2 regions of the Paenibacillus sp. FSL R5-0407 genome follow, and region 1 is predicted to be linked to the other one. Evidence: riboswitches for the same ligand, from Rfam matches in the RefSeq annotation. Region 1 holds a riboswitch; the other holds the start of a gene.

Region 1 (5,520 bases):
GCATGCGGAATGAGGACTCCTTTCGGTCTTCCCGTCGTCCCTGACGTATAAATCACATAGGCCGTATCTTCGGAAGAAATCTCAACGATGTCCGGTTCGCCCGTGTCTGCGTCTGCGTCTCCGTCAAGTTGAGTATCCAGACATAAGAGAGAAACATCGCCGCTGCCTTCATCCAATAAAGCGGACAACTGCGGCGTGTATGATTCCTTCGTAATTACAATGCGGGAGGAGGTATCGGCAATGATATAGGCATTCCGGTCCTCCGGATGCTCCGGATCGAGCGGCACATAAGCGCCGCCGGCTTTGACGACACCAAGCATCCCGATAATGGCTTCCATACTCCGTTCCATAAAGATGGATACGAAATCACCCTTCTTAAGACCTCTGTTCAACAAGATCCGGGCTACCTGATCCGACAAGCGGTTCAATTCCGCATAGGTCAGCCGCCGGTCCCCGGACGATAATGCCACCCGGTCCCCGCAGCGCTCCACGGCGAGGCGCAGCATGTCCGGAATATGCTGCGGCATGGACGGCCATGCTTTCTTCGTATTGTTCAGCTCCGTATAGGCTTCGACATCTTCTTCCGTCAAAATGCGAATATTGCCTATAGCAGCATTCTCATCGGCCATAGCCGCAGTTACGATACATTCAAAGTGGGAGGCAAACTTCCTGACCGTACTCTCTTTAAACAGGTTTTTATCGTAGGCAATATGGAGCAGGCCTTCGCCTTCAACCAGCTTCACATGCCAATTCAGGCAGCTTGCCCCATAGGAGGCGTCCTCGCCGAATATCGTCTGAATCAGAGGAGATTGCCCGGTCAACCGCTCAATTTCTTGCAACGGCAAAGCGGCAAAGTCCAAGGCCTCCCATTTATCCAACAGTGTCCGATACAGATCCTTGAATGAAGTCCCCGCCTCGCAACGCACCCGCAGCGGCAACAGCCTGTGCTGAGCATCCTTTACTCCGACAATCTGATCCTGCTCTCCGCTCATCCGATATAAAAAGGCAAAATAGCAGGCCAGCATCCATGTGTTGTAGTCATATCCCTCGGAAATACGGGTTAATTCCCTTGCGTTGACGTTCAGTCTGAAGACGGTTTCCCTTCTATCCCGTCCGGAATTCATTCGGGGATAATCCGTGTAAATATCAAGTCCGGACAAAGGCGGCTGCAGCTCATTTACCCAAAAATCCCGGACAATGCGGTCCATTAGTAAGGTACCCACTCCAATTCAACTCCTTGTATCTCTCTCTATAATTTGAGGCCTTCCACAACTTTCTCCAATTTTCCGGAAATTTGGTTCAAACTCTCCGCCGAATCCACGATTTTACCTGCAGAGGAACGCTGCTCCAGGGCACTGGATTTGATATGTTCCGAAATGTCGGCATTTCTCTCCGCAAAAACGGAAATTTGCTTGATCGTAGCCGTGATCTGCTCTGTCTCCGCCGCCATTTCTTCAGTCGATGCCGAGACCTCCTGAATCTGGCTTGTAATCGCATCGGTTGCATGCAAGATGCTATAGAACAGTTCTCCCGTTTCCTTCACTACATCGATTCCTGCCTCGACATTGCGTTGTCCTTCACTGATGGCCATCACGGCCGTCATGGTCTCGGATTGGATATACCGAACCAGGTCGGCGATTTTCTCCGCCGATTTCCCGGATTCTTCAGCCAGCTTCTTCACCTGATTCGCTACGACTGCAAATCCGCGCCCTTCGTCACCGGCTCTGGCTGCCTCAATACTCGCATTAAGCGATAAAAGATGCGTTTGCGAAGAAATCTGAGTAATGACTTGTACAATTTCCTCGATTTCCCCGGAGCGTTTCTGAAGTTGTTCTATTGAAGTCACCGAATTTTGAACCGATTGTTGGAGCGAATCCATCTGTCTCATCACTTTGCTGATGTTATCGCCGCCCAGTTCGGACTGCTCCTTCATTTGAAGGGAGGCTTCCGACAAGGAAGAAGTACTTCCGGCAATCGTCGATACCCCGGAATTGATTTCTTCAAGGGAAGTTACGCTTTCTCCAATCGATTTGCTCTGCAGGGATACCTTTTCCGAAATTTCCTCGATATGATTGGTAATGTTCATGGAGCTTTGGTGATTTTCTTCGGAAGTCGTAAATAAGACACGTGCCTGTTCTGCCGATTGGGTCGAAACCGCCTTCAGGGTCATGATCATTTCCTTCATATTCGCAACCGTAGCGTTAAACTTCGCGTTGACCTGACCGAGTTCGCTCTCGCCTGCTTTTAACTGCACGCCAAAATCACCCTGGCTGAGCTTATCCAGTGCTTTCATCAAGTCTTTGACCGGCGCGAAGGTTCTGCGCATCGTAATATATTGAAACGATAGAATCACAAGCAAGATAGCAACCAATGCAAGAGAAGTATATTTCAACAGATCCTGCTGCCCGTTAAGGATAATGCTCGCATCAAAGTCCATACCCATATAAGCAAATACTTGTCCGCTTGCATCCTGGAACGGGTACAATACCGTCAGCCACGTCCCATAATCGTCCTTATAAGGCTTCGTAAAGGTAATCTGTTTTGTTTTCAACATTTCCTGGACACCCTTCACATGAAATGCAGGTTGTCCCAGTTGATCCCCCAAGTGAAGACCTTCTCCCTCAAACATGTCCAGGATGGCCGTTGGGAAAGCAATCATAAGCGTGCTGTCATCCACTACTTCAGATCCGAAAATATAACCTTGCGCTACATTAGGATGCGTGGCGGATAATTCATCGAATATACCCGACAATTTCTTCTGGATCGGTGCATTGCGGTCTGTTGTCTTCATAGCCTCCGCGGCTTCAGCCGGAGTAACCTTGTTCATCCAGGCCTCCATGACCTCCTTCGAATCCGACTCCAGCTGATTGGTCAATACTCCGCCTTGGATATAAAAGCTGGATGCAATCAGAATTACGCCAGTCATCAGGATGGAGGCGCTTGTCAAAATCATGTTCTTCGTTACGATACTCCAGCGGCGGATTCCGCCCAGTTCTTGCGGCAACTTCATTACTATGTCTCCTCTTTCTGTCTATAAATGTGTAAAGGCTGCATACCCTCCATCGTCAAAATGCCCCGGCGCTCCCCTCCCTTCCTTCTAATGGCGCAAGAATCTCTGAATTTAGGCAAAAAAAAAGATAACCTCTAGTAGTAAATACTATAGGTTACCATTTTTTAGGCAACTGGCTGACATTTCCCCCTAATGGGGGGATTTAGTCCCTATAGTTTTGCGTCACTGCCTTTCGGCAGTTTTGCCAAATTATATCTAAAATTTTTGAGAAATAGTGCTATATTTGGTTCTTTATTAGAACGATAGAGTCAATTTTACTACAAACTTGAAATCATTCCCATGTAAAATAAACCAATTGTTTGTCTATTTTATGACTTTATGACTAAACAGACCTATTCCTTGCTACACAACCCTCCTACCCAATACCTAGCTAACTGTCCTCGGCCGTTCCAACCGGGTAATTCCGGGAATATGAAGCGTGGACCATTGAGGCATGAAATGATCGATCTTCGCGACCGCCACGGTCATGTCATCCAGAATTACATTCTTTTGATAACGGATCACGGACTCCAGCAAACAATCGGCAATTTCCTGAGGATCCTCCGATTGAATCTCCTGGATCAGCCGCTTGATCCATAACTCTTTGTTTACGGCATACCCGGGTGCATCATAAATCCCGTCGGTCATCATAATTAACGTATCGCCCGGATGCAGCTGAACCGTCACCAAATCCACCTCGATATCCTGAATGATTCCAATCGGCAAATTGCTGGCCGAAACCGGAATCACTTCCTGTCCCCTTTTTATAAAGCTAGGGGAAGAGCCGATTTTCAAAAATGTGGTCCGGGCGGAGTATTCATCAATCAGCGCCATATCGACTGTCGCGTAAATTTCGTCCGGAGAGCGGAGCATCAATATGGAATTCACCGACTTGATGGCCAGGGTTTCATCCATACCGGATTGCAGCAGCTGTTCCAAAATGCTCAGTGCCGTGCTGCTCTCCAATCTGGCGCGCTCTCCATTGCCCATCCCGTCGCTGATAGCCACCGCATAGGTTCCGTTTCCCAGCTCCGCAGCGCTGAAGCTGTCTCCGGATAAGAGATCTCCCCCTTTTGCAGTGCCGGCTACTCCGGTCGTGATCTCATAGGTTTTGGCCGAACCGAAGGTTACGGTAGCCAGGCCATCGCGCCCGCCCGCCGTAGATTCGTCGATAACGGCGATATGCTCGCCCAGGATATCGGACAGGAGCGGGGCAATGATTTTGCGGCATTCGTCATATCCCCGGGTATAGGCATGGACAATTTCAATTTCGACGTTGCCGTGATCCAGATTCACGATGTCAATGTTATGAATGGACAAGCCCATTTTTTCCAAAGCCTCGCGGATTTGCTCTTCCTGCTTGTACATAGCCTGTCCCTCGCGTTGAATCTCTCTGGCCAGATCCTCCATAACCTGGGATACGCCCGACAATTGTTCCGCTACCAGCAGACGGCTGTCGTATATTTGCCGTTTCCAGTGCATATCATGTTGATAGAGATTGTACTCCCGCTTCATGACCTCCAGCACCTGATCGGTTTTCGTACATATTTTATTCCACTTGGGAGGAAGTTCGCCCTTGGACAGGTCCGGATTCTCCTCCACCGCCGTCATCATTTCGGTCATATACTTATAAGTTTGATAAAACTTTCCGTCCCAGCAGGCATTTCGGCGGAAGCAGGTGGCACAGGCGTTCTCGGTGACCGCATTCATAAAATGGTCCACTTCCTCGCTCCGTTTGGCAACTTCTCCCGAGCTGGCAATCTGACCGAAGCTGCGGGACAGCTGACGGAAAACTTGAGAAAATTGCGAGACCCGGCCCGCAGTGATTTCACGCATCCGCTTGGCGTATTCATGCTGGGTTTTCGTATGATCCTGAGTGCCGGGAACGTATTTCGCAATAGCGCTAACGACTCCCTTCGGCGTCAATAAAAAGAATGCGACCGCAACGCAGCTCTCCCAGGTAGAAGCCAGCACATCCGCCGGGCCCGTTAAATAAATGGATAGAATCGACGAGCCGAGCAACATTCCAAAGCCTACGGCCCATTTGCGTCCATCGCGCAGCATCCCGGCCAGCATGCCCGAAAATGCCAGCAAACTCATCTGGTAGAGTGCCGAGGTATCGGCCAGGCTAAGAATCAGCCCGGTTACCACACCGACCGAAGCGCCGAGCGTGGCGCCGCCAACTAAAGCAAACAACAGGATTAAATATCTCGTCAAAATATGCTCGATGGACAGTCCGGAAATCTCCCAGCCTACCGAGCCTGTCATTACGGATGCCAGCAAAATAACGAGACAGACGATTTCCTCCGTTCTCAGCTGATAGTTTCTTTTCCTGTAAGTAAAGACGGGAACCGCCTGAATAAACACCAGGGTCAGAACAAAACTGAGTACCGAATCCATTACGATCATCACAAATGCATACCAGGATAAGGACGGGCCGATAACCGCCGTAAACAGAAGGGCTAAAAAGG
Region 2 (5,520 bases), 3.5 Mb from region 1:
TGATCACGGGCTCTGTGAGTTCGATACTGAACGTGTACCCTAACTTGGTCAAGGGATTTGAGTCCCTGCATTCGGTAACGGAAGTGCTGCTGTCTCAAGAAACGGAAGAGTACAAAGGACGGCAGAAGCCCGACCAAATCGCCGGGGCGTATCGCTTCAAGGGCGTTAGCTTCCAGTATAAAGGCTCTGACCGCCATGTGCTCGATGACTTCTCGCTGGATGTGAAGCCGGGCGAAACCGTGGCCTTTGTCGGGGAATCGGGCTCTGGCAAGTCGACGATATTGAATCTGATTATAGGTTTTTATAAACCGCAGTCAGGTACAATTATGATCGACGGCATTCCGATGAGCGACCTCAGCATGACGAGATACCGGCAGTCCTTGGCGATCGTGCTCCAGAACAATATCTTGTTCTCAGGCACCATCCGGGAGAATATTACGTACGGGCTGCCACATATATCCGAGGAAAAGATCCGGGAAGCGATCTGGATGGCCAACCTGCAGGATGTAATCGACGGCCTGCCGGACGGTCTGGAGACCTCGGTCGGTGAGCATGGCGGACGGCTGTCCGGCGGCCAGCGCCAGCGGATCGCCATCGCCCGCGCATTGATCCGCGATCCGCAGATCATCATTCTGGACGAAGCCACGTCCGCGCTCGATAATTTGTCGGAGCGCCATGTCCAGCAGGCGATGGAGCAGCTCATGCGGGGCAGAACGACGTTCATCGTCGCTCACCGTTTGTCGACCGTCAAGAACGCCGACCGGATCGTCGTCATGAAGAAAGGAAAAGTGGTGGAATCCGGCACGTATGATGAGCTATTAGCCTTGAAAGGCGAATTCTATAAACTGAAAAACTTATAAGCATTTCGATGTTCTGATATCGGATTGAAGATTTAATATTTTCGGCAACTTTCCAGACCTTGGAAGCGTCTTTGATTTTGAATAGAGCCAATATAGATCTAAACAGGGGGCGATTCAAATGAAAAGATGGGGAATCCGTGCAATTGTTTTAACCATGGCATTAGCTTTACTGCTCGGCGGGTGCAGCAGCGCCGACAGGTCCAGCAGCAATGATGCGGGGGCTTATGAAAGCTCGGCGACCAGCACTTCGAATCAGGCTGCGTCCGACTCCAAGGAGAGTCTGACGTCCGAAAGTCCGGCCGCCGATACGGGAGGAAATGTCCCGTCTGGAGAGACAGCGGTCGAATCGGAACGCGCATCATCCGGTTTTCAGGGAACGGATTCGGCAGCAGGCCTGAATAAAAAACTGATTTACCGGGCCAATGTCGTGATGGAAGTCAAGGACTACGGGAAGACGCAGTCGGAAATCCGCAATCTGATCACGCTGGCCGGCGGATACATTGTGGAATTTTCAGAAAATCAATCCCAGCATGAGCGCGGCGGCAATTTTATAATCAAAGTTCCGTCCTCCGGATTTTCTTCTTTTCTGGACCGGTTGGAGCAGTTGAAGCCGGAATCCTTGCAGCAGGGCATCCAGGGACAGGACGTTTCCGAAGAATATGTGGATTTGGAATCGCGTCTTAAAGTAAAACAGGCCATGGAAGCAAGGTATCTTAAATTCGTGGAAGAGGCCACAAAAACGGCCCAACTGGTCGAATTCGTCAACGAACTGGAACGGATTCAGACGGAAATCGAGCAGATTAAGGGGAGAATGCGTTATATTGATAACAATGTTTCCTTCTCAACTATTGAAATCCGTTTGTATCAACCGATGGAGAAATCGATTATTAAACAGGACCAAGATAAAGAGCCTCTCTTCAAGCGGGCCCAAAATGCTTTAAATGGAAGCATCGACGCCATCTCGATTGTTCTTCAATGGCTTGTGGTCGTACTGTCCGGCGCCCTTCCGTTATTGTTGATCACCGCGCTGATCCTGGCCATCGTCTGGCCGATTCGGAGAAGAAACCGTAGTCGCCGCAACCGCGCAAACTGGACCTCAGGACAATCGATAGAAAGAACTCCTTCTTTGCCTGGAGATCCCGAGATTAGAGAATCAACGGTTTCGTCACCGGAAACCACCGAACAAGAGGATGGGCAGGAGCCGAAGTAAGAGGCCGGAACGAAAGGTGTATCCTTTCGTTCCGGTTTTTTCAATTGTATTAATTTGTGCTTTATTGAAAAATGATAGAATAAAGAATGTCGGAATTTATCGAAGGAAAGTTTTTTTGAAATAATATGATATATTTCTCATATTCGTTAGTTGACAAGCTTTTTTTTTTGAAATATATTGAAACCATCATAGGAATGATTAATCTACATAATTCGGATTAACTAGAGCTTGGGACCTTTTAACTAGAAATTGAATATTGGCACACTAATCGAAAGATTAGGTCGCAAAGCCTTGGAGTCTAACAATCTTTGGGATTAATGACCGTCCGGCTGCATAACAATGTATTAATCATTGTCTGTGTAGCCGGTTTTTTTATTTTCCTATGTTCTCAGCGGTTCCAATCCGTGAGAAATAGATGCTCCACAGTAAGGAGGGTAGAAACTAGTGCCTGAAAGGGAGGAATTCCATGAAAAAATGAGGAGGAACCTATGAAACGCGGGTTAAAGATTGTAGTATCTTGGTTATGTTTGTTTTCACTTTTAATTAGTCCTTTGACAGCTTCTGGAGCAGGGACGACTTCGGGCGATCCGGTCTGGCCTAATCCCGGTGCAATTCAATTAAGCAAAACGGCAGAACCTACAGGCAAGTCGGGCGAGTGGAAAATTACGCTCAAAGCCGAGGGGAAAAATATCAAATCGAGCTCTGATGTAGTGCTTGTAATTGATAAGTCCGGGAGTATGGATGACCGAGATTGGTGGTGGGAAACTGACTACAAATTGGCTGACGCAAGAACGGCTGCGAAGAAATTCGTGGACAATTTGCTGTTAAACGGGTCATCGACTAGAATTGCCGTTGTTTCCTTTAATAAGTCAGCCACAAATGTCTCTGACTTTAAAGGCCCTAGTCAAAAGGATGCCCTTAAGACTTCCATTGACAATATCAGTGCGAGTGGCGGTACCAATATTCAAGCAGGTTTGAAAAATGCCCGCGATCTTTTGGCGAACAGCTCCGCTCAGAATAAAGTAATCGTCGTATTAAGTGACGGAGAGCCAACCTACAGTTTCAAGGGAACACAGGCCAAAAGTTCCAGTTGGCAAAATAACAGCTATAGTTTTGCCATTACGAAATTTGATTATGGAACTACGCTTGGAACTGGTGGAGATTATGATCTTTCCAAATCTTCACGGTATGAAATTAACAATTTCTCCGTAAAAGATAACGGTATCGGAACAATTTCGGAGGCGAAGCTCGCTAAAGATGCAGGCCTCAAGATTTTTTCGGTCGGGCTCGACGTTTCCAAAAACAGCAATGCGATCAAAGTTCTGAAGGATGTTCAGAATGAAGGTTATTTTTCTGCCAACAGCGATGAGCTGAACACCATTTTCCGCGAAATGGCCGGGAAAATCTCTTATGCGGCACAAGGCGCAAAAGTAATTGATCCGATGGGAGATATGTTCAACCTCAAACTGCAGGGAGCTCAAATTAGTCCAGCAGATTACACAGTATCGCAAGGGACTGTAACTTGGGACGCCGCTACTGAAAAATTCAATTGGAATGTCGGCAATATTGCCGAGGGCGAACCAGCAACATTCACTTACACAGTGGTCATGGACCAATCCAAAAACCCGGTTTCTAATACCCTCTATCCTACGAACGGTAAGACTACCATGGAATATACGGACGTAAATAACCAAAAAGTTTCGAAGGATTTTGAGGTGCCGAAAGTAAGCATCGGTAATGGTTCCATCCTCATGAAGGGCTATAAAGTCAATGCGAACGGCAAGCCGATCAATGCCGAAGGCGTTGAAGTCGAGACACCGGAATTCGCAGAAGCACTATATAGCGAGTATTACAAGGATCAAAACGGTAAGGAAGCTTTCCCTATGGGATCAACTCATTCTGTACCTGCCAAAACGGTTGCAGGATACCAGTTGAAAGTAGGAGAAAGTCCTAGGAATGTAACTCTGACAGTTACTAATCCTTCACCAGTCATTTGGTTCGGTTATACGGCAGCAGTAGAACAAACCGTAACCGTAAAATATCTGGAAAAGGATTCAGGCAAACAACTGAAGGACCCTACTTTCCAAAAGGGCTTCTCTGGTTCGAAAGTTGAACTGAAGGCTTTGCTCGTGGACGGCTATAGTGTAGTGGCGCCTGATAAACTGGAATATACGTTTACTTCTGAACCAAATCAAGTGCACACGTTCTTCTACACCGCCAACGAACAAAACGTAACGGTGAAGTACTTGAAGAAAGGTACGACGGATGAAGTTGCTCCAAGCACGACAGTGAAAGGCCTGACGGGTCAAACGATCGAACTGACAGCGGCGAACGCTCCGGGCTACACCCCAGAGAAAGCTACTGACAGTTACACGATTAAAGCCGAAGGCAACAACGAGTACATCTTCTTCTACACCGCCAACGAACAAAACGTAACGGTGAAGTACTTGAAGAAAGGTACGACGGATGAAGTTGCTCCAAGCACGATAGTGAAAGGCCTGACGGGTCAAACGATCGAACTGACAGCGGCGAACGCTCCGGGCTACACCCCAGAGAAAGCTACTGACAGTTACACGATTAAAGCCGAAGGCAACAACGAGTACATCTTCTACTACACCGCCAGCGAACAAAACGTAACGGTGAAGTACCTGAAGAAAGGTACGACGGATGAAGTGGCTCCGAGCACGATAGTGAAAGGCCTGACGGGTCAAACGATCGAACTGACAGCGGCGAACGCTCCGGGCTACACCCCAGAGAAAGCTACTGACAGTTACACGATTAAAGCCGAAGGCAACAACGAGTACATCTTCTACTACACCGCCAGCGAACAAAACGTAACGGTGAAGTACCTGAAGAAAGGTACGACGGATGAAGTTGCTCCAAGCACGACAGTGAAAGGCCTGACGGGTCAAACGATCGAACTGACAGCGGCGAACGCTCCGGGCTACACCCCAGAGAAAGCTACTGACAACTACACGATTAAAGCCGAGGGCACTAACGAGTATATCTTCTACTACACCGCCAGCGAACAAAACGTAGAAGTGAAGTACCTGGAGCAAGGCACGAATAAAGTTCTTGCCGAACCGACAACGGCCAATGGCGTAACCGGTCAAACGATCGAGCTGAAGGCGAAGGACATCGCAGGTTATACGGCGGTGGAACCGACTCACAGCTACAAGTTGGACGTTGAAAATGCAGCGCATGTGTTCTACTACACCGCAAACACGCAAAGTGTGAGCGTGAAGTATGTAGATCGCGAAACAGGTAAGGAAATTGCCGAAGCGACAAGCGTGAATGGGGTCACCGGTGATACGGTAACTCTCGAGGCGAAGGACGTAGCGGGCTACACCCCGGAAAAAGCGACCGACAGCTACACGTTGAAAGCGGAAGGCAACGAATATACCTTCTACTACACGGCTAACGCGCAAAGCGTAGAAGTGCAGTATCTCG

Evidence for each region. Region 1 has a riboswitch for cyclic di-GMP ahead of NYE70_RS18430 (methyl-accepting chemotaxis protein). Riboswitches for the same ligand answer to the same signal wherever they lie in the genome.
Region 2: it holds a riboswitch for cyclic di-GMP, as region 1 does, so the genes downstream of both, NYE70_RS02250 (MucBP domain-containing protein) here and NYE70_RS18430 (methyl-accepting chemotaxis protein) in region 1, are expected to answer to the same signal.

The regions. Positions count from the first base shown of each region.
Region 1 is NZ_JBBPAX010000001.1:3,884,412-3,889,931, reverse strand. Features, by position in the region: gene NYE70_RS18435 (non-ribosomal peptide synthetase family protein) at 1-1,223, opposite strand, end outside; gene NYE70_RS18430 (methyl-accepting chemotaxis protein) at 1,250-3,010, opposite strand; cyclic di-GMP riboswitch class I at 3,175-3,266, opposite strand; gene spoIIE (stage II sporulation protein E) at 3,437-5,520, opposite strand, start outside.
Region 2 is NZ_JBBPAX010000001.1:432,121-437,640, forward strand. Features, by position in the region: gene NYE70_RS02240 (ABC transporter ATP-binding protein) at 1-860, shown strand, start outside; gene NYE70_RS02245 (DUF4349 domain-containing protein) at 979-2,070, shown strand; cyclic di-GMP riboswitch class I at 2,319-2,407, shown strand; gene NYE70_RS02250 (MucBP domain-containing protein) at 2,559-5,520, shown strand, end outside.